2 regions of the Pseudobacillus badius genome follow, and region 2 is predicted to be linked to the other one. Evidence: riboswitches for the same ligand, from Rfam matches in the RefSeq annotation. Region 2 holds a riboswitch; the other holds the start of a gene.
What was found. Region 2 has a riboswitch for cobalamin ahead of B1A98_RS09470 (ribonucleoside-diphosphate reductase subunit alpha). Riboswitches for the same ligand answer to the same signal wherever they lie in the genome.

Region 1: linked by a shared signal. The riboswitch ahead of B1A98_RS14180 (helical backbone metal receptor) and the one ahead of B1A98_RS09470 (ribonucleoside-diphosphate reductase subunit alpha) in region 2 are both predicted to bind cobalamin.

Annotation. Positions count from the first base shown of each region.
Region 1 is NZ_MWMM01000009.1:33,098-49,448, forward strand. It holds gene B1A98_RS14125 (AAC(3) family N-acetyltransferase) at 1-637, opposite strand, end outside; gene pabB (aminodeoxychorismate synthase, component I) at 794-2,215, shown strand; gene pabA (aminodeoxychorismate/anthranilate synthase component II) at 2,212-2,799, shown strand; gene pabC (aminodeoxychorismate lyase) at 2,801-3,655, shown strand; gene B1A98_RS14145 (YsnF/AvaK domain-containing protein) at 3,823-4,767, opposite strand; gene B1A98_RS14150 (general stress protein) at 4,850-5,347, opposite strand; gene rraA (ribonuclease E activity regulator RraA) at 5,493-5,993, shown strand; gene B1A98_RS14160 (MDR family MFS transporter) at 6,365-7,633, opposite strand; gene B1A98_RS14165 (biotin transporter BioY) at 7,726-8,292, opposite strand; gene bioD (dethiobiotin synthase) at 8,396-9,127, shown strand; gene bioA (adenosylmethionine--8-amino-7-oxononanoate transaminase) at 9,144-10,466, shown strand; gene B1A98_RS20515 (hypothetical protein) at 10,579-10,752, opposite strand; cobalamin riboswitch at 10,914-11,056, shown strand; gene B1A98_RS14180 (helical backbone metal receptor) at 11,193-12,164, shown strand; gene B1A98_RS14185 (FecCD family ABC transporter permease) at 12,127-13,188, shown strand; gene B1A98_RS14190 (adenosylcobinamide amidohydrolase) at 13,185-14,657, shown strand; gene cbiB (adenosylcobinamide-phosphate synthase CbiB) at 14,654-15,616, shown strand; gene cobD (threonine-phosphate decarboxylase CobD) at 15,591-16,351, shown strand, end outside.
Region 2 is NZ_MWMM01000004.1:89,094-105,444, forward strand. It holds gene B1A98_RS09425 (amidohydrolase) at 1-680, shown strand, start outside; gene B1A98_RS09430 (hypothetical protein) at 748-1,329, opposite strand; gene B1A98_RS09435 (LysR family transcriptional regulator) at 1,473-2,345, opposite strand; gene B1A98_RS09440 (AbrB family transcriptional regulator) at 2,471-3,565, shown strand; gene B1A98_RS20910 (hypothetical protein) at 3,649-3,780, opposite strand; gene B1A98_RS20440 (hypothetical protein) at 3,993-4,340, shown strand; gene B1A98_RS09450 (hypothetical protein) at 4,590-4,901, shown strand; gene B1A98_RS09455 (hypothetical protein) at 5,066-5,278, shown strand; gene B1A98_RS09460 (metal-dependent hydrolase) at 5,562-6,191, shown strand; gene B1A98_RS09465 (sporulation protein) at 6,436-6,855, shown strand; cobalamin riboswitch at 6,938-7,115, shown strand; gene B1A98_RS09470 (ribonucleoside-diphosphate reductase subunit alpha) at 7,383-9,608, shown strand; gene B1A98_RS09475 (ribonucleotide-diphosphate reductase subunit beta) at 9,622-10,656, shown strand; gene B1A98_RS09480 (acetyl-CoA hydrolase/transferase family protein) at 10,789-12,072, shown strand; gene B1A98_RS20445 (hypothetical protein) at 12,248-12,388, shown strand; gene B1A98_RS09485 (DUF6509 family protein) at 12,475-12,777, opposite strand; gene B1A98_RS09490 (GDSL-type esterase/lipase family protein) at 12,985-13,803, shown strand; gene B1A98_RS09495 (C40 family peptidase) at 13,929-14,405, shown strand; gene B1A98_RS09500 (hypothetical protein) at 14,483-14,836, opposite strand; gene B1A98_RS09505 (YqhV family protein) at 15,013-15,288, shown strand; gene fosM (FosM family fosfomycin resistance protein) at 15,472-15,894, shown strand; gene B1A98_RS09515 (helix-turn-helix domain-containing protein) at 15,957-16,351, opposite strand, start outside.

The sequences.
Region 1 (16,351 bases), on a different contig from region 2:
GCCAGACCCGTTCTCCGTTTTCCATCATTGCTGAGCCTTGCTTAAAAGCTTTGCGGCCATCGTTTGCCCGGTATTCACCAAGGTGCATAGCGGTACATGAGCTGTAGTCCGTGCCGATAAATAAAGCGGCCGCATCAAGCTCATATAATCGGGCAAGCGGTGACTGTTCTCCAAAGGCAAAGTCCACTGAATGATGGTCAGTGATGAAAGAAGCATGCTTTCCCCATGCTGTAAACGAACAAGAGGGGTGGCCGCTTCGCTTGACATCAGGAAACGTCCGAAAGGCTTCAGCGATCCGTCCCATCCCTAACGTAGAGGTGATATCCGGCAAATAGGCAGGCATGAAGTAACGAATACTCGGCCACCACTCTTCTGGTACCGGCGGATTTTTCCAGTATTTTGGATCTGTGTTATCGCTGGTTTGTGCCGGCATGACAATGGTTCCGCTGCTGGAAACGGATTCCATAAGTGCTTGGATCACAGTGTTTTCGCCGCCAGCCACCCAGCCGATGGAACGCAGAGAAGAATGCACGATAAGAACATCTCCTTGTCTCACTCCAAGGGACTGAAGGTCTTTCATTAAGGTCTCTGCTGTGATTGCTGATTGAGCCTTCTGGATTGAAGTATGGTCTTCCATTGTTTCCCGCCGCCTTTTTTACTCGTTTTCTTCTATTATAAAAGATAGAGGCCGCGAACAGAAAAGCAACGGCAAAAAAATGCTGTTTCGATGCTTTTTTCTTTCCGGCTTGTCTAGTATGATGAAAAAGACTAAGACAAAAAAGGATGAAAACGAGTGAATGAACGACAAATATGTTACCGAACGCTTCCTTACACTAAGGAAAAGTTTTTCTATCAATATAAATCTCTGACTAAAAGTGAAGCCCATCATGTGTTTCTTGAAAGCGGAAGAGGAGGGCGTTACAGCATAGCCGGGTTATCGCCGTCAGCGGTTGTGCTGTCTGACGAGGAAGGCATTCAAATTCAGACGGCAGACAGTGAAGAAAAGCGCAAGGGAGCGCCGCTTGCTGAATTGGAGAGTTGGATGAAAGAATTCCAACTTCCTAAGCAAGAAGGGCTTCCTGATTTTCAAGGCGGGGCGATCGGCTATATCAGCTATGATTATGCCCGTTATATTGAAAAGCTGCCGGATTGTGCGGAGGAGGACCTTAGACTGCCAGTTCTCTATTTTCAAGTTTTTGATGAATGGGCTGTCTTTGATCACCAAACAAGCACTCTTTGGCTGCTCGTTATTGGCGGGGAGAAAGCAGCAGAACAGAAGCTGCAGCAAGCGGAAGAGAAGTGGACCGCTGTATTCCATGAAGAAGCCGAGGGAGCCGCAGATCCTGCTGCCGATGAGTTAAAGGTATCTTTTTCGGAAGAAGAGTTCCAAGCGGCAGTTGAAAAAACAAAACAATATATTGCTGAGGGAGATGTTTTCCAGGTTAATTTATCTGTCCGTCAGTCCAAGCCGCTTTCTGTTCCGGCGCTGGCTGTTTATGAGGAATTAAGAAGGCTGAATCCCTCTCCGTATATGGCTTATATTCATACCCCTGAATTTCAAATCGTATCCGGCTCCCCGGAGCTGCTGGTAAAGAAATCAGGAACCGAGTTAAGCACACGGCCAATTGCCGGCACCCGTTCACGCGGAAAAGACGATGCAGACGATTTACGCCTGGCTTCAGAATTGATTGAGAATGAAAAAGAACGTGCTGAACATGTTATGCTCGTTGATTTGGAACGAAATGATTTAGGCCGGGTAAGTGAATACGGCTCTGTTGAAGTAGATGAATTTATGGTGATTGAAAAATATTCCCATGTCCAGCACATCGTTTCCAATGTGCGCGGCACACTTGCTGCCGGGAAAACCAATGCTGATGTGATTCATGCCGTTTTTCCGGGAGGAACGATTACTGGGGCGCCAAAAGTCCGGACGATGGAAATTATTGAGGAGCTGGAACCAGTAAGGCGCGGCCTGTACACCGGGTCCATTGGATGGATCGGCTTTAATGAAGATATGGAGCTGAATATTGTCATTCGGACAATGATTGTTGAAAACGGCATGTGTCATGTCCAGGCAGGGGCGGGAATCGTTATCGATTCCGACCCAAAGAGCGAGTACAAGGAGTCGCTGAAAAAAGCAAAGGCTGTCTGGAAAGCGAAGGAACTCGCGGAAAAAAGGCTGGCGTCTGTGCAATCAGGAGGAGAACACGCATGATTTTAATGATCGATAACTACGACTCTTTTACTTATAATCTTGTTCAGTACTTAGGAGAGCTGGGAGAAGAGCTGGTGGTGAAACGGAATGATGAGATGACTATCGAAGAAATCAGAAAGCTGAAGCCGGACTTTTTAATGATCTCGCCAGGCCCATGCACACCGAATGAAGCTGGCATCAGCTTAGAAGCTATCCGCTCCTTTGCGGGTGAAATTCCGATATTCGGCGTGTGTTTGGGGCAGCAGTCTATCGCTCAAGCTTTTGGCGGAGAGGTGGTTCGAGCCAGCCGGCTCATGCACGGGAAGACATCTCCTATGTTTCATGATGGCCGGACGATTTTCAAAGGCCTGCCTGACCCATTTCCGGCGACGCGCTATCATTCATTAATTGTGCGCAAAGAGACGCTGCCAAGTTGTTTTGAAATCTCTGCTTGGACTAAGGAAGGTGAGATTATGGCCATCCGTCATAAAGAGCTTCCTATTGAAGGTGTGCAATTTCATCCGGAATCCATTATGACATATGGAGGAAAAGAAATGCTTGAAAGCTTTATCCGTTATTACCGGAGAGTGAAGACGGAGGTATAAGATGTTTATTTATTTAAATGGAGAGGTTGTTTCTCGTGAGCAGGCGGTCATTTCTCCGTTTGATCACGGTTTTTTATACGGGATGGGTGTATTTGAAACCTTTCGCGTATATAACGGGCATCCTTTTTTAATGGACGATCATTTAGACCGCTTAAACCGCAGCTTAAAGGCGCTAATGATTAACAGGCAATTCAGCCGCTCAGAAGCAGTGGAGATATTGGATGAGTTATCTGAAGCCAACGAATGGAAGCATTCGTATATCCGCTTCAACGTTTCGGCGGGCAATGGTGAAATTGGGTTACAGACCGCAGCTTATGAGCAGCCGAATGTGATCGTTTTTCAAAAGCCGCTGCCGCCGCCTGGAGGACTGCTGGAAAAAACGGGGCAATGGTTAACGATCAAGAGAAACTCCCCTGAAATGAATGAACGGCTGAAGTCCCATCATTATTTAAATAATATTGCCGGCAAGCGGGAAACGGGAATAGACGGGTCAGTGGAAGGCATTTTTTTGAATCAAGCAGGGGCAGTAGCTGAAGGGGTAGTTTCTAATATTTTTTGGGTGAAAGGAAACACTCTTTACACGCCGGCGATTGAAACAGGGATTCTAAACGGAATTACCCGGAAATATGTTATCCGTGTGGCAAAGGAAAAAGGAATGGCCGTTGAAGAAGGGATATTTTTTCCTCAAGAGGTGGAGGAGGCGGAAGAAGTATTTTTTACTAATTCCATTCAAGAAATTACAGCCGTGAAGCAAATTGGCAGCCGGTTATTCCCAGGCAGCACCGGAAAGCGGGCAAATGAGCTGTTTTCCCGTTATGCTTCTGATCGCGAAGTGTTATGGAGCAACGGACACTAGACATGAGAGAGAATGTTTAAAGTGCGGGCAGAGCGAAAAATAAATTTGCCAGCAGCCGGTGATTAGTCATTAGCTGGATTTTTGGACCTTCACCTGGACATAAGACGTTCAAACAGACAAAATAGCCCTTTCTTAAGAAAGGGCTATTTAAAATTTTCCTTCTATTATTAATAACGGTCGCGCCGGTCTAGACGATCAGCAGAATTGTCACGGAGAAGGGGATCAGTTGTCTCTTCTTCTACCTCAATATCGCCTTCTTTGGCAATGTGGGCTTCTTCCCGTTTTATCGTATCGCTTACGGTTTCTGTATCTTGCACTTTGCGCTTGCCGATGACTAATTCTTCAGAAACAACCGGCCGTTTCGTTACCTCCACATGTTCCTCTGTAATCGGAATGCGGATCGTATGGTCGTCTTCAACAATCGGCGCAGTGTCTCGAGCAGCAGCGACCTCATCTACCGCCCGGCGCTCCACGTACACCTCATCCCGTTCTACATTAACATCAACTGTGCGCGGCTCTTCCACAATATCCTTTTCTACATATACTTCGCCTTTTTGAACACGTTCCTTGTCCACTTCTAGGCGTTCCTCACGGAGACGAATGCGCTGCTCGTCATTTAAATCATCAGATATATTGGTTGTATCGAGCTCCGGTGCTCTATCTGCCTGGACGCCTTCTACATAGCCATCTGCCATGTGATCGCTTGCGCCTAGCGTATTGGCTCCAAGATTAGGATCAGCCGCATCTGTGAGCGGACGGTTCTCATATAACCGGTCGAAATCTTTGTCGACATAGAGAAGTATTTTTCCGCCGTTAATATCATCATAGTAACGGTCCACTTCTGCATCGGCTAATCCCATATTGCGCAATCCGCCCCGGACTTCGTCTTCTCCTGATAAGAAAGCCATAAATTTATCCATCCAAGAACCGTCTGTTCCTGCTGATTCTACTTCGACTCCCGTTCGTCCTCTCACCATCGAAACATGCTCAGTATCCTTTGCTACTGCATAAATGTCTGCTTCTGTATAGCCTTCTGCCTTTAGCTGTTCGATTTTGCTGATCACTTCCGATTGAGTATTAAACACGCCAATAAATTTTTTATCGTTATTCATTGATATAGCCTCCTTGTAAAAAGTTCTAATGACTTATGGTGTTTACATACCCTTTGTGATATAATTGAAACTTTTAAATGTTTTACAAGTAATCTCGATAGAGTGCTTGCTGATCCGGGGGAAGCGTGGATTCCTCCAATGCTGCCGATTCAGTTGTTCTCTGTTCCTTCATCAGACGGCGCCTTTCTGCTTCTTCTCTATCAGGCAGAGGAGGATTGGCAATCCCGGCTGCTGTTTCTTCCGTTGCTTGAGTACTTTCTTTATCGGCTGCAAGCAAAATTAAATCTTCTTCTACGTTTTTGTAATAGGCTTCAGCATCTTCCTCAGATAGGCCAAACTCCAGTAAATATTCTTTTACAGGAGCCTCCTTTGAAAATACAGCCTTCATCTTATCCTTCATAGATGGCCCTGCCGAAATTACCTTTGCTCCAGAACGATTTTGAAGCATTAAATGAAAGTCCGCGTCTTTCGTTATGGCATACAATTGGCTGGCTGCAACCCCTTCTACCTTTAATTCTTCAATACGGCGGATGGCATCAATTTCACTGCTGCATAAACCAATTACTTTTTTGGTGGGCATTTTTTATCCTCCTAAAATCGTACAGGGTCATTCCTTTAACAAGTACCCGCTGGCACGAAACGAAAACATGCAAAAGCAGAAGGCAAACAGGAAAAAGGAGACAGGCGTCGAATGAAAACAATAACCAGGGGAAAAGGGGGAAGATATGATGATCGAAACAGATGTGAAAACAGCGGATTTATGTGATGATTTCGCAGAGAAATTGCAGGTATGTTATTTGGACTTCAAGTCCTATGGGGGAAGACAGCGCTTTTCAGGACCGGTTTCTACGGTAAAAGTATTTGAGGATAATGTGCTCGTGAAAAGAGCGCTGCAAACGATTCCAGAGGGTCATGTATTAGTAGTGGACGGGGGCGGTTCGAAGCGGTGTGCACTGCTCGGAGACCGTTTAGGCGAAATCGCCGAAGAGCGGAAATTGAGCGGGATTATTATTAACGGCTGTGTGCGCGATACGGCGGCGCTTGCAGAACTAAATATCGGTGTGCTTGCTTTAGGCAGCAATCCGCTGAAGAGCATTAAAAGGGGAGAAGGAGAAGAAAATATTCCTGTGGCATTTGGGGAGGTCAAATGGGTGCCCGGACAGTATGTGTATGCGGATGAGGATGGAGTCGTTGTGGCGGAGACCCCTTTGCAAAAGCAGTCATAAATTTATAAAAAGGAAGGGCCGGGTCCAGCCCTCAGTTTGTCGACAAAAGAGGTTCGGAATGAGATGATTCCGAACCTCTTTCGTGTTGTAGATGGTTTTTAAGTCATTTAAAAGAAAGATAGACTCTCTGAGGCGATGATTTGGGCCATTTTCTTGAGGTTCATTGCAGTGAAAGTAAGCATCTGCGAATGCATGCTCAAGCGTTTAGTCTATTTATTTTCAAGTAAGTTTTCTTATACGGCTGCCTTAGCGTTGTTCACTCTGTTGATTAGAATGGAAATCAACAGGTCCCATCCGTGAGCAAACAAAAAAGACTGGAGACAAACTTTCATTTTCATTGAGTTTGTCTCCAGTCTGAGAGCCTGCCCTTTTTAAGATTCACTCTTTTTCCTCTGACTGTGAAGGATAAACATATAATAGTAAATGGCAGCACTTGTCAAAGAAAGCACGGCAATCAGTGAAAACGTCCAAGAATAGCCAATCCACATAGTCAAAGGAATGGCTGCAGGAGCAATCATGCGGCCGATCGTATAGCGCAGGCTGGCAGCAGCAAAGTACTGGCCACGCATATGCTCAGGCGCGAGCACGGAAATAAAGCTTTGCTGGAGCCCGACAATTAATAATTCACCAAGAGTAAATACAGCCATTCCCACCACAAATCCCCAAAACCAGTCAGTCAGGGCAAACATCCACATCGAAGCTGCATACAAAATAGAGGATGCGGCAAAGACATTTTTTTCATGGAAGCGTGACACCCATTTGGAGATAGCGACTGTAAACAAGGCGACAAGCAGCCCGTTTTCTGAAACAAGCAGCCCGAAAGCTTTTTCTCCGCTAATAGAAACCACCCAATCACCAAGTGAAAAGATGGTTTGGATATCAATGGATTCCTTTGTATAAACAGGAATGAGCAAATCGAGCTGCATGAAGGTTTGGGAGCTCAAAATTCCCGCGATGATAAACAACAGGAAAATTTTATCGCGCACAATTACCTGATAATCTTTGATTTGCGCAATAATCACGCTGTACCATTTGTTATTGTTAGCTGAGGAGGCTTGTAAGACCCCTGGGTTGGTTTCTGCTATCCATTTCCAAACGGTAAAAGCAAGCGAGAAGCAGGTAAGGGCCGCAAACAGCATTAATGCGAATCTGTAGGTGAAAAAGAAAATGCCGCCAAGGATAGGACCAATGACGACTGCTATATTAATTGAGGTGTAGAAAACAGCAAAGACATCACTCCGGTCTTTCTCTTCCACTACATCAGCCACCATTGCCTGACTTGCCGGCCAATAAAGGGAGCCGAACACGCTGGCAATAGAAAAGGCGAAAAAGCCAAGAAGCGCTGATTCATGCCATGGAGAATTGGCAAAAGCAAAAATAAGAAAAGCCAGTCCCTGTCCGAAAGATGACAGCACCATCATCCGCTTCCTGCCGAAGCGGTCTGCACAATAGCCGCCAGCCAGATTAGCAATGACTGAAAATAGCTGGGAAAGGATAAGAAGCATTCCGGCTTTGCCCTTCCCAAATTCCTCGGCAAAGTAAATAGCAAGAAAAGGGAAGAACATCCAAAAGGTCACATTCATGACGCTTTCCCCGATTAAACGAACTTTTAAACTGCGATCCCACTCTCTTATCTTCATTAGGTTCTCCTCTAATCCGTAGCAATACTTCAACTATACACAGAAAATGGAAGATTATGAAGAGAAATCAAGAAGGGAGGGAAAAAATTTATTTACTCTTTTATTATATAAACACTCCGTTTGCTTAAGGCTAAACGAATCTTCGGCACAGAAGCGAGAGACAAAGCGATCACTGCAAGGTCAAGCGGCAAGTAGGCAGCCATCCACGACCAGGCGACAGCATAACTGAATCCTTGCGGAGCCTCCGCCCACCATCTAAAGGCGGCATACATATAATGAGTGCCAATAACATAATTCAAAAGAATAACAACGGCACCTGTATATAAATAGGCCGCTTTTTTCGCAGGTTCTGAGAGAAGCTTGCCTGTCGCATAAGCTACTGCGATGAAAGAAAGCACGAATCCGAATGTGGGACTGAGAATGCTTGCCGGACCTCCTTTAAATTGGGCAAACACGGGAGCGCCGGCAAGCCCGATACATACGTAAGCCATCATGGAGAAGGAGCCGAGCCGGCTTCCGAGCAATCCGCCGGCCAGGATAGCAAACATCAGCTGCAATGTAACCGGCACGCCGCCGATCGTCAAAAAAGGGGACACATTGGCGCCAATAGCCATTAGGGCGGCAAAAAGCGCACAAACAACAATCTCATAAGTTTTCATTTTACTTTTTTCACTCCTTTAAAAAATAGGATTGTTTATCATTTTTTCATATGTTAACATTTTTGTAAATATGGTTTACCAATTTTAAAAAGGAGTGAATTTCATGCCTGGCATTTTTATCACAGGTACAGATACGGATGCAGGAAAGACGGTTGCCACGGTTTTGCTTACTCACGGTTTGAGGGAAAGAGGAATAGAAGCTGTCCCATACAAGCCTGTGCAAAGCGGAGCGGAATGGAAAAATGGTGAGTGGAGGGCGCCAGATGTTGATATGTATCAGTTGCTTCCGGAAATGAGAGGAGAAAAATTACATACATATTTGTTTAAAAAAGCCAGTTCTCCTCATTTAGCGGCTGAGGAAGAGCAAGCGATAATTGACGAAGAGGCGATCGTTAAGGAAATTCGAAGACGATCAGCGGGAAAGCAGCTTGTCTTAGCAGAAGGAGCCGGAGGGGTATTTGTTCCGCTGAACAGGAAAGGAAGCAGCGTGATTGATGTGATGGCAGAAGCGGCTTTACCGGTCGTCATTGCAGCAAGGACAGGGCTCGGGACCATTAATCATACGATGCTGACCATTGAAGCACTTCAGAAAAGGAGCTTGCCAATTGCCGGCCTTGTCTTTTCAAGCATCGTTCCAGGGGAAAAGACCATGGAGCAGGATAATATGCGGGTGATTCAGGAATGGTCCGGTCTTCCTGTGATCGGGCATATTCCATTCATTGAAGATATTCAACAGGCTCTTCAGGAACGCGGACGACGTTCTGAAATCGTTAAGAATTGGGCATTTGACAGACTGATGGAGGGGATCGAAAGTGGACGCAACGCGTTTATATGAAATTAGCCAAAAGCATATGTGGCTGCCGTTTACACAAATGAAGGATTACGAGGAAGCCCCGCTGATTATCGAGAGCGGTGAGGGGATCGTACTGCGGGATATTTATGGAAACGAATATTTAGATGGCTATTCTTCTTTATGGCTGAACGTGCATGGTCACCGCCGTCCGGAAATTAATCAGGCGATCAAGGAGCAGCTTGAAAAGATTGCCCACTCGACTTTGCTTGGAGCCGCCAATGTGCCGTCTATTCAATTAGCTGAAAAGCTGATCGAGATCTCACCGGATAACTTAACGCGTGTATTTTATTCAGACAGCGGAGCGGAGTCGGTAGAAATAGCGATCAAAATGGCTTATCAATATTGGCAAAACAAAGGAAAAGAGAAAAAAACAAAATTTGTTACACTTGCAAACGGGTATCATGGCGATACGGTGGGGGCGATCAGCGTAGGATCCATCGACATTTATCATCGCGTATACAGCGCATTAATGTTCGATTCATTTGCAGTGCCGTTTCCATCAGCAAGCTGGCATCCTTCAGGGGACGGACAAACAGCGAAGGAGGAGTCGCTCGCGGCTATGCAGACGCTGTTTAAAGAAAGTCATCACGAGATTGCCGGGCTCATTGTAGAGTCGATGGTCCAAGGGGCAGGCGGCATGCATATTATGCCTCCTGGCTATTTAAAGGAATTAGAGAGGCTTTGCCGAGCATTTAATATTCTTTTGATTGTTGATGAAGTGGCGACCGGATTCGGCCGCACGGGCAAGATGTTTGCGGTAGAGCATGAAGACGTAGCCCCGGACATTATGACAGTGGCCAAAGGGATTACGGGAGGGTACTTGCCGATTGCTGCTACGCTGACGACAGAAGAGGTTTATGCAGCGTTCTACGGAGATTATGCCGAGATGAAAACATTTTTTCATGGTCATTCTTATACAGGGAATCAGCTTGGCTGTGCGGCTGCTTTAGCAAACCTCGATATATTTGAGAAAGAAGAGGTAGTGAAGCAAGCTGCTGAGAAAGCGGAGTATATCACTAAATTGTTAGCTGAAATCGCCGAGCTGCCGCATGTGGGGGAAGTACGCCAGCTAGGCTTTATGTGCGGGATTGAAGTGGTAAAAGATCGAACAGCGAAGGAGCCGTTTCCTTCTGAAGAGAGGGTGGCTTACCGGGCGACATTGCGGATGAGAGAGCTCGGGATGCTGACCCGGCCGCTTGGTGATGTGATAGTGTTCATGCCGCCGCTTGCCTCCAGCTATGAACAATTAACAAGAATGGCTGGAATTATGAAGCAAGCGATACTTGAAATCGCCGATTCACCGGCGGTTGCTGAACGGTAATTACTCTTTCATTTAAGCCAAAAAATCCGTCCGCTTATCCGGATGGATTTTTTGGTTTATCAGATGTTTGGGAAAACATTTTTATTGTATTCTTGTGTTTCTTTAGCGGGGATTACAAATGGCGGTCATGCGCCTGATCGCGATCGTTTAAATAAGGATCATCTTCAGGCATCTCGTCAATCCGGCTTGTATCAGAGGAATCGAAGGCTTGGCGAAGAAAGTACACTAAAATAAGAGCAATGGCAAGCAATAGAACAACCAGTCCAATTAAAGTGGCAAGATTCATTTTACCGCTCCTTCCTTTTTTTATTATCCTATTCCACTTTCGGTTTTTCTAAAACATAAAGGTGAAGAATGATGAAAAAAATTAGTGCCAGCAAGCGAAGAATGATTTTAAAATTGTATGAAAGTAAAGTTTTTTTTGTGTATAATGTAGCTAAGCGGAAAACTACATAATTTGGACCAGGTAAAGCCGAATGATCCGGCTTTTTAAAAGGGCAAGCTGGTGAAAGTCCAGCGCGGTCCCGCCACTGTGAATGAAATGCAGCCATTTCATAAGCCAGAAAACCTGCCTGGTTTAGAGCACCGGTAACCTACGCGGATAGGGTGGTGTAAAAGCGGCCTGCTTATTGTTTGTTGCCGGGCGGTCCTTTTTCACTGCATCTCTCCACAGCGTAGAGGTGTTTTTTTATGGATATTTTTTAGAAGAATGAGGGAGAGAAAGTAATGAAGAAGTTATCGAAGTATACGTTGTCTTTTATGCTGGCTGCGGGTTTGCTGGCCGGCTGCGGAAGTGACAAAGCCGCCCCTGAAAAAGAAGAGAAAGCCAATCAGCCGAAAGAAAGCGAGCAAGCGGCTTTTCCTGTAACGATTAAAGATGCTGATGGGAAAGAGGTTGTCATTGAGGAAAAACCGAAGCGGATTGTTTCTCTGATTCCAAGTAATACCGAAATCGCTTATGAGCTGGATTTAGACAAGGAAATTGTAGGGGTATCCGATAACGACAATTATCCAAAAGAAGTGAGCTCCAAGGAAAAAGTGGGCGGTATGGAATATAATATCGAAAAAATTATCGGACTTGACACGGATCTTGTATTGGCCCACGGCTCCGCTCATAACGCTAAGGAAGGTTTTAAGCAGCTGGAGGAAGCGGGAATTGATGTGCTCGTCGTTAACGATGCCCAAAATTTTGATGAAGTGTACGATTCTATTAAAATGATCGGCAAAGCGACAGGCACAAGTGACAAAGCAGAAGATATCGTCACGGACATGAAAGAGGATTTAACTGAAATCGCCGAAAAAGCGAAAGCAATTAAAAAAGAAGAAGAAAAAAGCGTATTTATCGAAGTGTCGCCGGCTCCCGAAATTTACACGCCAGGAAAAAATACGTTCATGCAGGAAATGCTTGATCTGATTCATGCAAAAAATGCAGCAGCTGATCAAGATGGCTGGGGACAAATGACAGAGGAAGCGATTATTAAGAAAAATCCGGATGTTATTATTACAACACATGGCTATTACACGCAAAAGCCAGTGGAAGAAGTACTTAGCCGCAAAGGCTGGGAAACGATAACTGCTGTTAAAAACAAAGACGTTCATGACGTTCATGCTGATCTCGTTAACCGTACGGGTCCGCGTCTTGTTGAAGGAGTAGAAGAACTTGCCGAAGCAATTTATCCAGATGTTTTCAAAAAATAAACTTTCGGCGTACTTGTTTGTCTTTATATTTTTTATTGTCTCAGTATTTGCAGGTATCTCGATCGGAACGGTTCAAGTTCCGGTTCGGGATATCATTTTCTTATTATCCCATCATTTTTTCGGAACGCCGCTCGATGGAGTGGACGCTTCCTTTGATAACATCGTCTGGAAAATCCGTTTTCCGCGAGTGTTGTTAGCTGGTCTTGTCGGAGCTTCTTTGGCGGTGGCAGGCGCCGCTTTTCAAGGGCTGCTGCGCAATCCGCTTGCTGATCCTTACACGCTTGGCGTATCATCTGGTGCCTCTGCAGGTGCGGTTATGGTGCTGTTTTTTAATATACAGCTTCCATGGCTATCCGGATTTACGCTGCCTGTTGTCAGCATTGCCGCTTCGATTGTGACCATTTTCATTGTTATATTGTTTGCCCAGGCCATTGAACGGTCGATGAAGGTGGAAACGATTATTTTAACAGGAATTATATTCAGCTCCTTTTCAGGAGCGATCATTTCTTTAATGATTGCTTTGACGGGCGAGGAGCTCCGGCAAATTATCGGCTGGCTGCTCGGCAGTGTGTCTATGCGAGGCTGGGATTATATTCAGCTTATCTTGCCGTTTTTTCTGGCAGGCACCTTCCTGCTGATGGTCCATGCGGCTGAATTAAATGCAATGTCGTTTGGTGAAGAAAAGGCCCAGCATCTAGGAGTGAATGTCCGCAGAAAGAAGTTGATTGTGCTGACGGCCGGCTCCATTTTAACAGGAGCAGCCGTGGCTGTTTCGGGAACCATCGGCTTTGTTGGCTTGGTCGTCCCTCATTTTATTCGCCTGATTTGGGGGCCGGACCATCGCCATTTGCTGCCTCTGTCCATGTTGGCCGGCGCTGGTTTTTTAATTTTGGCTGATTTGGTGGCCCGTACGGTCATTTCTCCCACCGAACTGCCGATTGGCGTGATTACATCGGTCATCGGTGCCCCGGTGTTCGCCATTATTTTGCTTCGCAAGCAAAGGAAAGGAAGAGGGACAGCATGATTAAGATAGAACAGCTAAGCGGCGGCTATGACAGCAAATTGATCGTGCATGAACTATCATTTTCTGTTCAAAAAGGAGAAATTTTCGGCATATTAGGGCCCAATGGGAGCGGCAAAACCACGCTGTTAAAAATGATTAGCGGCATCGTTCCTGCCAGCCGCGGCTCTATCGCGGTAGATGGCCGGCAGATCAAGGAGTACACGCCAAAGGAGCTGGCGAAACAGCTTGCCGTTCTTCCGCAGATGACCCCGCAAGCTTTTTCATACACTGTAAGAGAAACCGTTTCTCTTGGGCGTTATGCCCATCAAAGCGGCATCTTTCCTGTATGGCGCAAGGAAGATGAGCAGGCTGTTATGAAAGCAATGAAGCAAACCGGCACCCTCCAATTTGCTGAATCCTCTATTGAACAATTGTCTGGCGGTGAGCGTCAGCGTGTCTTTCTTGCTCAGGCACTTGCGCAAGAACCAGAAATTTTGCTGCTGGATGAGCCGACCAACCACTTAGATTTATCTTTTCAAAAAGAACTGCTGGATTTGCTGAAGAAAACAGCAAATGAAACAGGGCTCACCGTTATTTCGATTTTTCATGATTTAAATCTTGCTTCTTTGTATTGTGACAGGCTATTGCTTATGGAAGAAGGGCGGATGTCGGGGCTCGGCCTGCCAAGTGAGGTTTTGAAAGAGGAATCCATCCAAAAAGTGTATAAAACAGCTATTCATCAGCGTCCTCATCCGGAAGTTCCGAAGCCGCAAATGAGTATTCTTCCTGAAAAGACGGCTCAGGAAGAAGCAGAAATCCGCATTGATGAAACATGTGTGCAACAGACAGGCGAATGGATCGCTCTTGAGTCGCCTATATTGCTCAAAACCCTATCAGCCGGAGTTATTGGAGCGGGCTGGGGCTGGCATCGAAGTTTTGTTAATCGTCATGTCGATAAAAATTATTGGCATGATGCTTATAAGGAAGATATGAAGGCGTTTTTAAAGCGCTATCAATTTGACATAAATGAGACGGTTGGCATGATGACGGCGGTTCAACTGGACACAGCTGCCTGCCGGTTTATAGAAGTAGAAGACGTCTCAGTGTTTGCGGTCGTTACCGCGGGTGTCGGCAATGCGGTGGATGTATCGCGGTCTATCGAGCATAACCGGGCATTTTTGCCGGGAACGATCAATACATGGGTATTTGCCAACGGGCAATTATCCGAAGAAGCATTTGTTCAAGCGGTTATGACTGCTACAGAAGCAAAAGTGAAGGCTTTGCTTGATAAGCAGGTGAAAGATCCGCTGACGAACTCGCAGGCGACAGGGACCTCTACTGATAGTATTTTGATCGCAGCCACACAAAGGGGCGCACACCAGGCGTTTGCCGGTACAATTTCTCCCCTTGGCCAAGCGATTGGAAAGGCCGTTTATGAGTGTACAGTCGAGGCTCTGGAAAGCAACCAGAGAGGAGAGAAAAAAACATGATTTATCATCTTCTCGCTGCGACCATCGCTTTTTTTCTGGATCGCTTAATTGGCGATCCTCCCCATCTGCCGCATCCGGTCCGGTGGATTGGTTCACTGATTCATTTTCTTGAGCAGCGGCTCAATAAAGGAACGGCTAAACGTGGAAAAGGAGTGATCATGCTTTTTTTGGTTCTCTTTGTTACGGGCACGGCCAGTTTTTTGCTCGTTTTTGCCTTTTATCGTCTTCATCCCGCTGCCGGTGTGGCAGCTGAGGCGATGATCATTGCTTCAACGATTGCCTGCCGCAGCTTAAAGGAGGCAGGGCTGAGTGTCTACCAGCCGCTGAAAAGCGGCGATATGACAGAGGCGCGCATCAAGCTTTCCTATATTGTCGGCCGGGATACAGAACGGCTGGATGAAGGGGAGATTACACGGGGAGCTATCGAGACAATTGCCGAAAACACCAGCGATGGCGTTACCGCTCCGCTGTTTTGGGCTCTCATTGGCGGAGCTCCCGGAGCGATGCTGTATCGGGCGATTAATACGTGCGACTCCATGGTCGGCTATCAAAATGAACGCTACAAACAGTTTGGCTGGGCCTCTGCACGTGTGGATGATCTGGTGAACTGGCTGCCGGCTCGCTTAACGAGTTTGCTGATGCTTTGCTCGTTTCCGGAAAGCTCGTATTCTAAAAAATGCGTGTGGCAAATTGTCAGCCGGGATGCCAAAAAGCATCCAAGCCCCAATAGCGGCTGGTGTGAGGCGGCGGTTGCCGGTCTGCTTGGCATCCAGCTTGGCGGAGTCAATACTTATAAAGGCCAGGTTTCCCATCGAGCTGAGATGGGTGAGCCGTTCAGGCAAAAAACAGCGGAGGATATCGTGCTTGCTAATCGGATTATGGAGAGATCTTCCTTTTTATTTTTACTGATGATGTGGATTGGAGGCATTGGCTATGAAGTGGCCCGCTCATGGTTCTAATCCGGCCCATCTTTATGAAAGTCTGCAGATGGATCAGCCGGAATGTATAACAGATTTCAGTGTGAATATAAATCCATACGGCCCGCCGCCGAGTCTTCAAGCAAATTGGGAAAGCTGGCTGGCCTCCGTGTCTGATTATCCGGACCCGTACGGACAGACCGTTACAGGCCAGATTGCCCGTCTGAATGGAGTGACTGACCAGCAAGTGGTGCTCGGAAACGGTGCAGCAGAGCTGATTCAATTTCTCGGCCAACTCTGGCGCGGCCAAAAGGTGGTCATTGCTCAGCCGGCATTTTCAGAATATGAGGCGGCTTGCCGGGTGTATGGTTGCGAAATAGACAATGTTTTTTTGAATAAAGGGGGCTCCCTTCCAGTTCATGAGCTGGCGGCTAAAGCACATGATGCGGCGGCCTTGTTTATTTGTACGCCAAATAATCCGAGCGGCCTTGCTTTTCCGGTAGAAGAGATCGCCCAGCTGCTTGAATGCTTGTCTTCATCCGGCTGCAAAGTGGTGATCGATGAGGCATTTTATGATTTTGCCGGCTCCTCCACCGTTGTTCCGCTCCTTCAAGACTATTCGAACCTCATCATCCTGCGGTCATTAACGAAAATGTATGCAATTGCCGGCTTGCGAATAGGCTATTTGCTGGCGGCTGAACCGCTTGCTTTGCAAATTGCGCGTTTCCGCCCTCACTGGAACATAAATGCCATTGCTTTAAAGGCAGCAGAAACGGT
Region 2 (16,351 bases):
ATGCGCCTGATCAGCTAGGAGAAGCACAGCATAGCCAACGGGAGCTTTATGAAATGATCAAAGCCGCAAGGGCGCAGGAGATGCCGATTGCTGTCCATACGATCGGTGACCAGGCAGTTGAAAATGTTTTGAAAATACTGGATCAATTTCCGAAAGTTCAATACCGCGACAGGATTATTCATGTCTCTTTGCTGCGGGAAGACTTGATGCAGCGATTAGCCGATCCATCTATAGTGGCAGATATTCAGCCGCGGTTTGTAGTTGGAGACTTTCCATGGGTGCAAGACAGGCTTGGAAAACAGAGAGTGCCATATTTATATGCATGGCAATCATTGCTATCAGATGGAGTGTTATGCGCAGGCGGGTCAGATGCCCCGGTAGAGCCGGCAGATCCTTTGCTGGGCATTCACGCCGCAGTGACGAGACGGTCGCCTGCGCAATCACATAATGGCTGGAATGAAAAGGAAAAACTGTCTATGCTGTCTGCTTTAAAGCTTTTTACAATCGGCGGTGCCTATGCAACCAATGAAGAACATAAAAAAGGAACCCTTTCACCTGGAAAGCTTGCCGACATGACGGTTTATTCACACGACCTGTTGCAGATGGAAAATCCGGACGGGCTGCTGTCAGTGAACATTGAAATGACTATCGTCAACGGGAAAGTAGTTTACCGGAGATAAATAAACAAAAGAGCAGTCCCTGCGCTTGGCAAGGACTGCTCTTTATGTCTATTTGTCGATGAGTCTCTTAAAGGGAAGAATGGATCATAAATAAAATAAGGAATGCGAGCGCCAATTTGAAATGCCACTTTTTATCCTGCCGCTTAAACCGCTTAAACCCCATAAATAAGAGAAAGCCTAACAGGATGAAAGCCGCCACTCCTGTAAGGTTCGTGAAATCCCACTTAAATCCCCTAATGATCGCCAAATAACCATGAAGCAAAATCACGCCCGTTGAGACAAGGGCCAAAGGCACGTGCCATTTTCTAAGAGTTTTTCCGAGAAACACCAGAATGTTTTTCAGCTTGCTGTTCCGCCATTGTATCGTATGCAGGCGTTTCCATTTCAATAAGAGAAAAACAGGATAAATCGCCAAAACCGCAAAGTAGATCATTCTTGAAATAGAACCAAGCTGTTCAATGATTTCTTCATAAGCTTTGTGCTCCTGTGCCATGAGCGTCTGCTTGTTGAACCAAATGAACAAAAAACCAATTAACAGGAAACATACTGTGGCAAGCAAACTGATGAATGTGAGGTGCCGTTCTTTTCGATTTGGGATGTAGCCAGATAAAAAGGAAGTGCTTTGTCTTGTTCCTTGTTTGGAATTCATTGTCTGTACCTCCGATTATTTAATGGAACATTATCGTTAGTATAAGGAACATAAATGAAAATTTACTGAAAAGAAGGTTTTTTGTTTGATTCACTTTTTATTTTCACAGCTAAGGAGCCAAGCAACCGTCTTTTATGGGCGACTTATGGTATGTTCTGCAAATCGGTCCGCTCGACAAATTCAACAAATGCCCGAACGATATTCAGCTGCAGGTATTCTTCCGGGAACACCATCCACGTTTTACGGATGATTGGCTGGCCGTCTCTTGTCTGGATGGCTATTTTGTGAATGTTCTTCAAGTCGCTTAACAGCATGCCGGGCAAAATGGCATAGCCTAAGCCGTTGGCCATCATATTTTTGCTAGTGCCTGCTTTATCAACATCAATGCTGACGAGCGGGGGCTTTGTGTAGTTCTCGGCCCACCAGTTATCAACGACGGTTTTCAAGTTCTGATCAGTGTGATAATCAATCCTTGGCAGATTCGGCAAATCCTCCAACGCGATTGGTTCTTTGGAAGCGATATAAATGGGCTCTTCAAACAGTAATTTTTTCCCGCCTTTCCAGCTATAATCGCCTTTGATGAAAGCGACATGCACGTCCTGATTATGTGCCAGGTGAATCATCTCGTTGCTCCATCCCGTCATTACCTTAAATTCAACCTCGGGATATTCAGCTTTAAAGAGCTTTAACAGGCCCGGCAGCTTATAATCAGTAAAAAATGTTGAAACACCGAGCCGAAGGGTACCGGTCATCTTGTTTTCCATATTAAGGACGTTCTCCTTAATATGCTGCATCTTCAACAGCATCTCGCGGGCGCACCTGGCTAAATATTCTCCTTGAGGGGTAAAGGTTACTCCCCGTCTGCCGCGGTTGACAATCTGCACCCCAAATTCCTTTTCCATTTGCTTGATCCGGCTTGTTAAAGCTGGCTGGGAAAGATAGAGCGCATGAGCAGTTTTTGTCATGTTTTTCTCCTTAAACAACGTTTGTAAGATGAGCCAGTCGCGTTCGTCCAAGAACCTCTCTCCTTTTTGGTATAAAATTTTTTTATGGATAATCATAAAAAATCGATATTTTATTTATTTCTTTATCATTATTATAATGGATACATGGAAAATAAGAAAAGAAAGAAGAGGATTGGATGAAAGCAAGAAAATGGTTCGTTCTTTTAGTGAGCAGCATCGGCGGGCTTTTGTTATCGCTAACCGGCCTGTCCATCGGCTGGATGCTGGGGACGCTTTTTGCAGCAGCCTGTCTTTCCTTTGCTTTTCCTAAGCGTTCAGAGGAAGAGTTGCCGAAGAGCTGGCTCTATATCGGCCAATTAATCCTCGGAATAGAACTCGGCCAAAAAATTAATTTGTCGGTGTTAACTGCTTTTCAATCGCACTGGTTTGTCATTATGCTGATGATGGGGTTATCTGTTCTTTTCTCCTTGCTTTCCGGTGTGATTCTTTGGAGGTTCAGCCGGTCAGATATGCTGACGAGCTTTTTTGGCACCGCTCCCGGCGGATTATCAGCTATGCCGGCTCTGGCAGAAGAGGTGGGAGCGAATACGGCAGTAGTAAGCATCATCCAAACGATGCGTGTCTTTCTCGTTATCCTGCTTATTCCTGTGCTCGTATCGTTATGGACGGTGCATCCGTCTGCTGGTGCAGCTGTTCAGCCTGCAGCGGCATTTGAACCGGTTCAGCTGCTGTGGACGGCTTTCTTGATTCTTGCTGGCTGGAGCGGCTACTATGCCGGCAAGTATTTGAGGTTTCCAGCGCCTTGGCTGCTCGGCAGCATGACCGCGTCAGCTCTTGTTCAATCGCTGGCTTCTTCATTGGCCGGACAGGATATGATCGCTTATTGGCCGCATAGCTTGATTGTACTGTCGCAGGTTTTGATCGCGGTATCCATCGGCTCCCGTTTTCATAAAAAAATGTTTAGCGGGCTGCACCAGATCCTAGCGGTGGGCTTGATCAGCACAGTGGGCCTTATTGCAGTGATGTTTATTTGCGCCTATTTTGTTTCGTTCCTAACCGGCATCGACTTTAAAACAGCCGCCCTTGCTTTTGCACCGGGGGGAATAGCCGAAATGGCCACAACAGCCGTAGTCCTTGAGGCCGACTCAACATTTGTCGTCGCAGTGCAAGTATTGAGAATTTTAGCCGTCTGCCTTATCCTGCCTCCGTTGTTTCGCCTATTGCATGCGCGGGAGCTGCGGAAAGACGCTCATACCCGCGCTTCTGCATAATAAAGAGCCAGGGAATGCTTCCCTGGCTTGACTATTTGAATGAGCAGCCTGCTATAAGAAAGAAGGTCAGCGTCAGGCTGCTGTTAGTGAATTTTTTCATTTTTCATTTCTATAAGCTCCTCGCTTATTTGTCTTATTCGATCGGACAGCTCAAGAACAATTTCTTCAAGCTGTGTAATACGGATTAATAGCTTTTCCTCGTCTGGTTTTTTCATCTTTTTTCCTCCTCAACCGGCATCCTGTAAAATGGGCATACCTTAGTATTGATATTATCTTTTTTTGTTTGGCTTAAACTTTTTAACAAAATTTTATTTCTAAAGAATGGGCTGTTGCATGGGTAAAAAGTAGAAAAATGGGTACAGTAATAGGGATGGGAAAAATGTTATTTGAAGGGCGCCAGATGGAGAAAAAGAGGAGGTGTCATGAAGTGGAATTATTGTTGCTCCTTACAGGTGCACTGTTTGTTTGGCTTTATTTTCAGCGCAAAAAACAGACATCAAACTATAAAATAGATCAAGATATGTTAATAGTCAGCGATTCAATGAACCAAGTAAAGATTCCGTTAGCGGAAATTGTAGAAGTGACAAAAGTCGGCAAAACTGCAAAACAGCATTTCTGGCTGAATCTCGAAACAATCTCAGGAAAGATGGATCGAGTAGCTGTCTTTACTAGTTCAAATATTTCTTATCTGTTAAAGGTAAGAAATTCCAGGCTGCTGATCAGAGAAGTGAAAGAGAGAAAACCAGGTGTATATACAAAAGCGAAAGTCATATAAAGCGAGTTCCCTGAGCGAAGAGCTCAAGCCCCAGCGATAAGAATGGGGCTGTATTTTTTTCAAGGAGTAGTCTATAAAGAGCCGAACGCAGAGGGACGGACTGCGAATTTTAGCAATAGGTAAGCATAATTATATTATGTAAATTAATCAAGAGGATAAATTTTTATTTACAAAACTGCCCAAAGCTGTTAGGTTATAATTGATCAATTGATATTATCTACCATATACAGTGAAAAAGAGGTATATATAATGACACCTTTCCTCAATGAAGACACAGCCTTTGAATGTACGGCTACAGCGACGGAATATTGCTGGAAAAAGAACGTAATTAAAGTGGATAATGGCTTTTTAATCAGCAAAGGTCCTATTACTAACGTTCGGATTCCTGTTCAACACATAGAAACGGTTGTGTATTCAATGAATCCTAAAAAGCCGGCACTTGTACCGGGACTGAAAATTATCGGCAAGGGAACGGTACTTGCAGAGCTTGATATTTCCGCAGAATATATTGAAAGCGTGCAGGATTGGCTGCTTCAGGTGATTGAGCGCCATTCCAATTAATCGTGAAAATAAAAACAGGCAGAGAAAAACTAATCCTTTTTCTCTGCCTGTTTTTGATTGATCATTGCCTTTTCTAGCGCCTATTGAGCAGCGAAAGAGTTCCTTTCTAATTGACTCCTGCATATAGTAGAGGGACACAGTGTTCTTGAAAGGGAGGGAGATACATGAGTGATTCAGCTAAGAATCCCAACGTGATTTCTAATAAAATTATCGATTTACTTGTCAGCGATATCTTTCAAAAAAACGGCATCGATATAGAAGAAGCGAAACAAAAGCTGTCCACTGAACAAAAGCAGCTGTTGAAAGAGCTGGTTGAGGATTTGTCGCAGCAAGTAGATGGATTTATCGGCCGATCTTCACATTCGAAGAAGGACTAAGGGAAATAACTGATTATAGATGTGTCAGCTTGCTGGCAAAAGGGGTTCGTCATGGTTTTATTCCGAACCTCTTTTTTAGTTGATGTTAAGAACTTGGAGAGAATAGTTTGTTTCTTTGGATTCTACATAAATAAGCTTCAGTAAGTTTGTCCAAATGTGCTTATCATCATTCTAATTTCATGCTCGACGGACTAAGCATTGGTGAATCTATCCATGCTATTTTTTTGTAGGATTGGGAACGTTTGTTTGTTATAATGGAGAAAAAAGAAAAGGATGACAATAAATGAAAGGATCGGCTCATTTAGTGATTGGAGGAGCTTCCGGACTGGGAACAGCGGTTTATCTTCATACAGACCCATTAACGACGGCTGCCCTGGTCGGCATAGGCGCGATAGCTGGCCTCGCGCCGGATCTGGATGTAAACGGCAAGCTGTCTAACCGGATTACCATATCAAAAAAGTGGCTCATTTTGTTTTTTGCTGCGGCCGGACTGCTCTTGGTCGGTTACAGTTACATAAGCTTGGAAGGGTTTGTTCAGTCAGCCGGCTTCGCTGTCGGACTTTGCTTAACAGTATTGCCCCGCCTGTTTATTAAACAGCGCACCATGCTTTTTATCACCGGCGCGGCTCTAGCGGCTGCGGCCTGGTACACGGATGTGTTTTGGCTGCTTTTATTAAGTGTATTTATCATCGCTTCCTCCTTTTTATCTCACCGGTCGTTAACTCATTCCTTGATTGGAGCTGCTTGCTTCGCAGGGATTGCCTGGGAGTTCCAGCAAAGTACCCATCTTGACGGCAGTTTTGCTGCGGCTTCTATTGCTTACTTAAGCCATTTAGTTGCCGATATGAAAGTCTGGCCGGCCAATAAAAGAGGAATTAGATGGTTTCAACCGCTGTTTAACAAGGAGTTTTAAAGCAGCTGTTTAGATGACAGCCATGATTTGGGGGAGTTTGCCGCTGCAGAAGGTTCTCTTGTTTTTAACGAATAACTAGGTGAGCGGCAGCTATTCTTCGTGTGTGTATCAAAAATGGGATGATGGCAAATTATTTTTTCTTATTTCAGTATATGCAAAATTCAAAAAACTCACGATTAAAAAGGTTAAACAACAAGTCGGGGGGAATATTATACTGATAGGGAATCAAAAAAAGGGGGAAGCCATGATGTGGAAAAATATTTTATCCAGCATAGGCATCGGCGGAGTCGCCATCGATACCGTTCTGGAAAAAACAGATTACCATGCGGGGGAGAAAATGAAAGGAAAGGTATTAATTAACGGCGGCCAAGCAGCAGAGCCGATTGATGCGCTCGTTATCTCTTGGTATTTGCAAATTCACGAAGTGCGGGAAGACAGTGATTTCTCCTATCACGATAAAGAGTTAAAGGAAATGACTCTACCGATTCAACGTGATATTCAGCCTAAGGAGAAACTAACCATTCCCTTCACACTGGAAATTGATGCAGAACATCCGCCCACCAGTGCTACGCATCAAACATTTTTGAAAACCACGGCTGTCATTCCGCAAGCCGTTGATCCTTTTGATCAAGACGAAGTCATTATTTTACCCAAAAGGAAATAGAAAAATGAATGGGGCTTGCTTCAGGGAAGTTTCATTGTTATACTAATCCGGACACAACATTTAGTGTTTATAATTAAATAAAATCAACATTTAGTAAAAAGGTGCTGTTTCAGCTTAATAGGGAATTCGGTGAAATACCGAAGCTGTACCCGCAACTGTAAGTGTGGACGAGCGCACGGCAATCCACTGTCCAATGGACGGGAAGGAATGCGCAAGGAAGAAGCACAAGCCAGGAGACCTGCCTTTTTACAGCGTTTACTCTTCTTCGGGAGTTGGGAAGAAAGCGCGGAGAAAATGAAAAAGACCTTCTGTTCAGGCAAGCTCTTTATTTATGTTTCGGGCGGGTCTGTGCACTTTTTCGTTCGTTAATGATCTTCTTCGCTCTTATCCCATCTTTCAATTGGAAAGATGGTTTTTTTGTTGAAGGCTTTGTTATGATTTCAGGTTAGTTTCTTAATCGTTCATTTTAAGAGAGCCTTGTTGAAAAAATCTCTTTCTAAACTACTTATCGTTTAGGAGGAACAAACATGATCCAAACAGTCCAAGATACCGCAGAAAAGATATTTACTGAAATTCAGAGGGAGTTTCCCCAGATTGAACTATCAAGCTATGAAAGTAAAATAAACGCAACGCTGGAGACGAGAGAAGCATGGACAGATGAGCAAGTGTGGCAGTTGCTCTTGAATTCAGCGGTTGAACGGATCACAAGCGAGGAGCCGGATTGGACATTTGTGGCTGCCCGTCTCCATTTACAGCAGCTGTATAAACAAGCGGCCAGCACACGGGGAGAACAAACCAGCCAATACGGAAATTTTTTGCATCTGCTTCAGTTATTAACGGAGGAAGGCATTTATACTCCTCAATTGCTCGCTTCTTACACAGAAGAGGAAATTCATGAGTTAAGCCAAGTGATCGATCCCAGCAAGGATCAACTATTTACATATATCGGAATTGTTACATTAAGCGAAAGGTATCTGGCCCGGACGCTCGATAAGCAGCCGGCAGAGCTTCCGCAGGAGAGATGGCTGGTCATCGCTATGACGCTGATGATGAATGAACCTAAAGCTGTGCGCCTTCAATATGTGAAAGAGGCTTATTGGGCGCTCTCCAACTTATACATGACAACGGCTACACCGACACTCGCCAACGCAGGAAAATCGTACGGCCAGCTGTCGAGCTGCTTTATCGATACCATCGATGATAGCTTGCAAGGGATTTTTGATGCGAACACGGATGCGGCCAATTTAAGTAAGAATGGCGGAGGACTGGGCATTTATTTAGGGAAAATCCGCAGCCAGGGCAGTGACATTCGCGGCTTTAAAAATGTCAGCTCGGGTGTTATCCCTTGGATGAAGCAGTTGAATAACACAGCGGTATCTGTCGACCAGCTTGGACAGCGCCAAGGAGCGATCGCTGTTTATTTGGATGTATGGCACAGAGACATCTTTTCCTTCCTGGAAACCCGGTTGAATAATGGAGATGAACGCCGCCGCACGCATGATTTGTTTACAGGTGTGGCCATACCGGATTTATTTATGGAAGCAGTTGAGAAACGGGAAGAATGGCATTTGTTTGATCCGCATGAAGTAAGAAAAATAATGGGATACTCACTTGAAGATTCATTTGATGAAAAAAGAGGGGAAGGTACATTTAGAACACGCTATAAAGAGTGTGTGAACCATCCGGATTTAAGCAAAAAAACAGTGCCGGCTATTGATATTATGAAGGCCATCATGATTTCCCAGCTGGAAACGGGAACGCCGTATATGTTTTACCGCGACACTGTCAACCGTGCCAACCCCAATAAACATGCCGGCATGATTTATGCCAGCAATCTTTGCACCGAAATCTGCCAAAACATGAGTCCGACCGTCGTGCTTGAAGAAAAAAGCGAGGACGGAAAAATTATGATTACGAAAGACCCTGGCGATTATGTGGTCTGCAACCTCTCTTCCGTCTCTTTAGCACGGGCAGTCATGGATGATGTGCTTGAACGTTTAATTCCGATCCAGGTGCGCATGCTGGATAACGTGATTGAAATCAACAGTATTCCCGTACTGCAGGCTCAGCTGACCAATCAGAAATATCGGGGAATCGGACTCGGAACGTTCGGCTGGCAGCACTTGCTGGCATTAAAAGGGCTAAGCTGGGAATCCGATGAGGCCGTCCGTTATTGTGATGAATTGTATGAACGGCTCTCCTTCTTAACGATCCAGGCAAGTGCAGAGCTGGCAGCGGAAAAAGGCGCGTATCCAATTTTCTCGGGCTCCGACTGGGAGAGCGGCGCTTATTTTGAACAAAGAGGCTACACGAGCTCAAGCTGGCAGAAGTTAAAGAACAAGGTCAAGGAAAACGGCATTAGAAACGGATACTTGCTGGCCGTTGCACCGAATTCTTCTACCGCGCTGATTGCCGGATCAACAGCGGGAATTGATCCTGTGTTCCGCAAAGAATATATGGAAGAAAAGAAAAACTATAAAATACCAGTGACGGCGCCTGATTTATCTCCGCAAACAACCTGGTATTATAAAACGGTTTATCTGATTGACCAACATTGGAGCATTCGCCAGAATGCCAAACGCCAGCGCCATATTGATCAAGCGGTATCCTTTAATTTATACGTCCGCAACGACATTAAAGCCAAGGCTTTGCTCGACCTGCATGTAGATGCCTGGAACTCTGGGTTGAAAACAACTTATTATGTGCGGTCGACTGCTTCAGATATCGAAGAATGCGAAAGCTGCCATTCGTAAGGGGGAATTCATCATGAAATTGAAAAAACGAGAAATCATTGACCATAGCGCACCGAACCGCTCTACAGGCATTATCAACGGCAGAAGCTCTAATATATTAAACTGGGACGATGTCCGTTTCAGCTGGGCTTATCCGAAGTATAAACGGATGCTTGCCAACTTTTGGACGCCGTTTGAAATCAATATGACAAAAGACCGCCAGCAATTCAGCGAATTGACGCCCGATGAAAGAAACGCCTTTTTGAAAATTATCGGTTTGCTCGCACTGCTTGACAGCATCCAAACCGATTATGCGGGCAGAGCGGCTGACTATTTAACAGACTCCAGCTTGCATGCTTTAATGATTATTCTTGCCCAGCAGGAAGTGATCCATAATCATTCTTACAGCTATGTTTTATCAAGTGTGGCTGATAAGGATACACAAGACCAAGTGTTTGATTTTTGGCGCACCGAGCCGATTTTGCAGGAGCGCAACGAGTTTGTTACAAAAGGGTATGAAGCCTTTGCTAACGAACCAACCATCGAAAACTTTCTTAAATCGATTATTTACGATGTTATATTGGAAGGGCTTTTCTTCTATTCCGGCTTTGCCTTTTTCTACAATTTGGCACGCAATCAAAAAATGATTGCGACAAGCACGATGATCAATTATATTAACCGGGATGAACAGCTTCATGTAGGCCTGTTTGAAAAGATTTTTAAGGAAGTGCTCAACGAAAATCCGCAATATGACACAGAGGAGCTGCGCATTTACGGACAGGAAGCCTTCCGGCAGGCGGCTGAGCTTGAAATCGAGTGGGGAAAATCCGTCATCGGCTACAAGATAGACGGCATTCAGATGAATGAGCTGGAAAGCTACATTCGGTTTATGGCCAATAAACGAGCGGAGCAGCTAGGTTTTGCTGCCCCGTTTGAAGGATATCGGACAAATCCAATGCGCTGGATCATCGCTTATCAAGAGGTGGATCTCGGCAAAACAGACTTTTTTGAACAAAAATCCCGTGCCTATACGAAAACAAGTGAGGCAAACGGCTTTGACGAACTCTGATTTAGCTTTCTTGCCCGTTCAACAGGACTGCTTGACAACCGGCGGCTAGTATATATGATTAAGACAAACCCTTTCTTTCATTAGAAAAAGAATGTGTGAAAAACCGTCTAACGACTTAAGGGAGTGTCCTGCTTGACAAATGAGGAACAATATCGCAAAAAGTGGACAACAGCAGAGGAGGCGGTTCGCCTGATTGAGGAAGGCGATGACATTATCGTTCCTTTAATCGCGGGTGAGCCGCCAGCCTTGCTGGCAGCTTTAGAGCAAAGAGAAGATTTAAAGAGGAATCGTCTTTTCCAAATGCTGACATCCCGTCCGGCCATTAGAAAAAAACAGGAGGAATTAAAGGTCATTTCTATGTTTTTATCGGGGGGCGACAGACAAGCTTTCCGTGAAGGAGCCGTTGATCTGTTGCCTAATCACTTTTCGGATGTTCCTGAACTATTAAAGGAAACAACGGATCAAAGAGTAATTATGGCCACGGTTTCTCCGATGGACGAAAACGGCTTTTTTTCATTAGGAACGAATTGTGATTATACTGCCTCACTGGCAAAGGAAGCCAAAACTATTTTATTAGAAGTGAATGAGTATATGCCACGAACTTATGGCATGAATCAAATTCACTTATCCGAGGTGACGGCGCTGATTGAACAGCATCAGCCGCTCATCGAAGCGCCGGTGCCGGTCATTACAGAAAAAGATGAAACGATTGGCCGCTATGTAGCCAGTTTGATTCATGATGGAGATAGCTTGCAAATCGGATTTGGCGCTATTCCAAATGCTGTCATGAATTCATTGAAGAATCATCAAAACCTATCCATTGTTACGGAAATGATCCCTGATCAATTAGTGGAACTGTATCAAAGCGGTGCCGTCACCAATAGCGGCCGCATGGATTATCCGGGAAAAACCACAGCTACCTTTGCTTACGGCACCAAAAAGCTGTATGATTTTCTTCATGAAAACAAAACCATTTATATGCTTCCCGTAAGCGAAACAAATGATGTTCGGCGTATTTCCGGCATCCGGAACATGGTGACGATCAATGCCACTATCGAAGTGGACTTTCTTGGACAATGCAATTCCGAGAAAGCGGGTGATGTGTATTGGTCTTCATCTGGCGGACAGGCGGATTTTGGAATCTCCGCACGCATGTCGCAAGGCGGCAGGGGAATTATTTGCTTGCACTCCACGGCCAAGAACGATACCATCTCAAAGATCGTCCCGGTTCTAGCTGCCGGAACGCCTGTGACTACATCTAAAAATGATGTAGACTATATTGTGACAGAATATGGCATCGCCCAGCTGCGCGGAAAAACAGTTAGAGAGCGTGTGCAGGCGCTTATTCAAGTGGCTCATCCGAAATTTCAGGAGGAGCTGACTTATCAAGCCAGAAATATGGGCTACCTGATGTAGCAGTGAAGCAGGGAAACGATCGTTATCCAATCGTTTTCCTGCTTTTATATAGTTAACGTTTATTATCAGAAAATTCTGGGTAAAATGGAGGGAAAGAGTTGATATTGATGTTTTTCTGTTATATAATATATTTAAAATAAATTAATTGTTATATAACAGAAAGGAGGTGAAAAGCATGGAGATGTACCGCGAAGCTTATGAGTATTATATGGAAAGCTGTGAGAATCATGAAATGGAATCCATCAGTTTTTATCATTTCGTCAAGCACTTAACGGAAGATCAGCTGCAGGGGTATTTAAAAGATGAAACAAAATAGAGGATGTGATTATTACGGATACGTTAGCAGAAGAAATAACTTGAACCCCGCAGGCAGCAACGCGCATGCAGCGGGGTTTTTGTCTGTTATTCTGCTTCTGTTGGTTCTTCAGGCAAGTGATTCTGGCAATAAGCCGCCACAAGCGCTTCCTCGTCTTCCTCAAGTTCGAAGTCCAGCACTTCCCCGGTTGCCCGATCATGCAGATGGTAGTGAAGGACTTTTTCCTCATCTCCGCTGACCAAATAGAGCGCGCGAATATAAAATCCTGCTTCTGAATATAGCTCATCTTCTTCATCCACATTGGCATACAGATGAAATTCAAATCTCTCTCCAGCGAGCAGCCCAAATGGGTCCTCAAGCAGCTCCACTGTATGGTGTGTAATTTCCATTTCCGAATCCGTCCTTTAAAAAGTAATATGAGTTCGTTTTATTTTAACATAAAACCAATATAGAGGAGTACATCAGGTTTTTTTGCTTGTAAATACAGGTATGATTATTATAAGATTCGTCAACAATGACTAGTGAATTTCCTTTCCGGAAGGAACAGGTGAAAAACGAATAAACAAGAACTTTGATAAGGAGAAAAGGAGAGAAACATGAAGCGTTTAATTAAATATATCATCTCTGTACTCGTTGTTGCCGCCATAGCTGTATCTCTTTGGCTTTATTATCCTACTTATCAAATCCGGCAAATGAAGGAAGAGACTGCACCTACATCCGCACAGGCAGCGCTTTCTTATGTTGATTATTTTAGCAATATGGATAAAGAGACTTTAACTCATTTAGCAATTGGCGATTCCATTATTGCTGGCTTTGGTTCAGAAAATGAAAAAAGCTTTGTTGATGATTTCTCTCGTCTCCTTGAAGAGCAGACAGGAAAAACGGTTGCCTTGGAAAATGAGGGTATCCTGGGTATTAACAGTACAAATTTAAATACACTCGTGCAGCGAGGGGCATTTGACGAACAAATGAAGAGAGCGGACCTAATTACGATCAATGTCGGCGGCAATGATATTTTAGAAATGCTGAACCAGGGCGACTACAAAAATGTAGTAGCAAACTTTGATTCCATGAGAAAAACCTTTATTCAAAATTTGACGGCCATCACTGAAAAAATTAAGCAGGAGAATCCGTCTGCAACGATTGTCTTTTTAGAAATGTATAATCCGTTAAAGCAGGATCACAACCTTTATAAGGTAGCCGATCAGCTGCTGCCGAAATGGAATGTGAAAATTTATGAGACAGCCCGCCAATATGAACATTCCATCGTTCTGGAAACGACCAAGGTCATCAACAGCCAGCACCTGCAATACCTTTCATCGGACGGCGTGCACCCAAATGCGCTTGGGTATGAAGCCTTGTCCAAACAAATGCTGAAACAGCTGAAGAAAAAGCCTTTCATTGGATCGGTGTAAGAAAAGCAGATGTGTTTTTTTATCTGCTTTTTTATTATGTGCTGATATTGGAATAATAAACATAACCGGGCATATATTTAGTTTCGTGTGTCATTTTTACTAATCAGGGGGTAGTTTCAGTGAACATGAGCTTGTCGGTTTCCAGGTGGACAGTGGCAGTATGTACCGTTTTCTCTCTTGCCTTCTTTTGGCTATTCGGACCAGTCAATCAGGCATCCGCTACAATTAATTACGGGGAAGAAGCAGCTGCAAAGGCGGAGCTGCTCATCGGTGCTCCTTATAAGTATGGAGGCATCTCCCCGAAAGGGTTTGATGCTGGGGGATTTACGCAATATGTATATAAAGAAGCAGCCACCCAAATGAACATCCCAAGAACGAGCGCTGCACAATATCAAACAGGCAAAGCTGTCAAACAAAAGGATTTGCAATTCGGCGACCTCGTGTTTTATGCAACAGGAAAAAAGGGGAAAGTATCCTTTGTTGCTGTTTATACCGGCAAGGGCACATTTGTAGGAGCCACGTCAAAAGGGGTCAAAAAAGTGAAGATGAGCAGTCGTTATTGGAAGGAACGTTATATTGGGGCTAAGCGGCTGGTTAAATAAAGGCTGTCAGCGGACAATGTGCGCTAAATAGTATCCAGCAAAAATCAAGCCAGAATGCGCTGGCTTGATTTTTGTAATTAAAATCCGTCTTCTATTGCGGCAAACGGGATGCTGAGCCTGTTCTCAACCGTTCGCAATCGCTGGTTTAATCGATTGAGCCGTCTTGTGTGGCGCTCATCATTTTGGTTCAAACGGTTAATTTCCCGATTTAGACGATTGATCTCCTGGTTGATTCGGGTGATTTCCCTGCTCAATCGTGTTAATTCCCTCACTTGCCGTTCGTTTTCCCGTTCTAGCACTTCTATTCTTCTTTCCAGCGCGGAAGGCTGTCGGCTTCCGCCATACTCTTCTTGAGGTGAAACGTAAGAGTAGCCAGCATACGGATCAGCAGACTGCTGGACAAGCCCCGGGTAGTAATAATATGGATTCATAGGATTCCATCTCCTTTTCTCACAAGGTCAATCTACCTATACAATATGCATGGGGAGACCATATGGCAGGGCGGAAGCCTAGAAGCTACAATTTCCGAAAAAGTTTAAAACCCTTGTCCTGCTTTTTCAAACGGCTGCATATAAATGTAAAAAGAACGGCGTTATTGGAGGAGTATATGTTTACATTTATTGAAAAAGCGGTACTGGGCATGGCAGTGTTGAGAATCTTATCTGGCGGAATTGAAATGATGGCTGCTTTTTTAATGTTAAAATTCAATGATATAGAAAAGGCGTTGATTCTCAATAGCTCCCTTGCCTTAGTCGGTCCCATTATTTTAATTGCAACGACATCGATCGGCTTGTTAGGACTGACAGACAAAATCTCTTTTCAAGCGATATTTTGGGTGTTTCTAGGGGTAGGCTGCATCCTTTATGGGGTCAAAAGCGGCTAAATGAGAAGCTGGCGAACTGATTGGATCTTTATGCATGTTTGAAAAAAACAGTCCTACACAGGGGCTGTTTTTGTTTTCCTGTTTTCAAGCAGGTAAGGTAATATATAGGTGACTGCATGGATGGAAAGAAGAGAATAAATATGCGTTGGGCAATACTCATTGGGAAAAGGCGGGGTGGCTTAGTTGTCTATAAAAGGACTGAATCATTTTTTGTTTTCGGTTTCTGATCTTGATGCGTCTATCAGGTTTTATCAGGAGGTATTCGGGGCTAAGTTGTTAGTAAAGGGCAGGAGCACAGCTTACTTTGACTTACATGGAATGTGGCTTGCGCTAAATGCCGAGCACGATATTCCCCGAAATGAAATAAGGCAATCTTATACGCATATTGCTTTTTCTATTGAGGAAGGGCAGTATGACGAGACGTATGACAAGCTGGAGAAATTGAATGTCAATATTTTATCAGGGCGTCCAAGAAGCGCAAGGGATAAGAAATCCATTTACTTTGCCGACCCGGACGGCCATAAATTCGAATTTCATACAGGCACTTTGCAGGAAAGATTAGATTACTACCGGCAAGAAAAAAAGCATATGGAGTTTTATGATTAACTATTATGTAGATTGACAGGCTAAAGAGCTTCCAAGGAAGCTCTTTAGCAATGGCCATGAAACTATAGCACACGCCCAGTCATCGCCCACACGGAGAGAGCGGTTTCATTTGAGTGGTTGAAGAACCTGTGGGGAACCGTGCTCTTAAAGCGGATAGAGTCGCCTTCATTTAAAATATACTCTTTATCCCCTAAGACGACAGTCATTTGTCCTTTTAAAACAAGCCCGCATTCCTCGCCTGAATGCTCCACAAGCTGCTCGCTTTCTTTGCCCGGCTCCAAATGAATCATGATCATTTCGATCGTACCCTCTGTAATAGGGGTTAACAACTCATACTTGGAAGGGGATTGGGGAAACGTAAGCGTTTTTCGCTCTTCTTTTCGAATAATATAGGTAGATTGCTCATCGTTTTCAAGGAGTGATGAGATTGATACATCTAAGCCTTTGCATAGTTTGT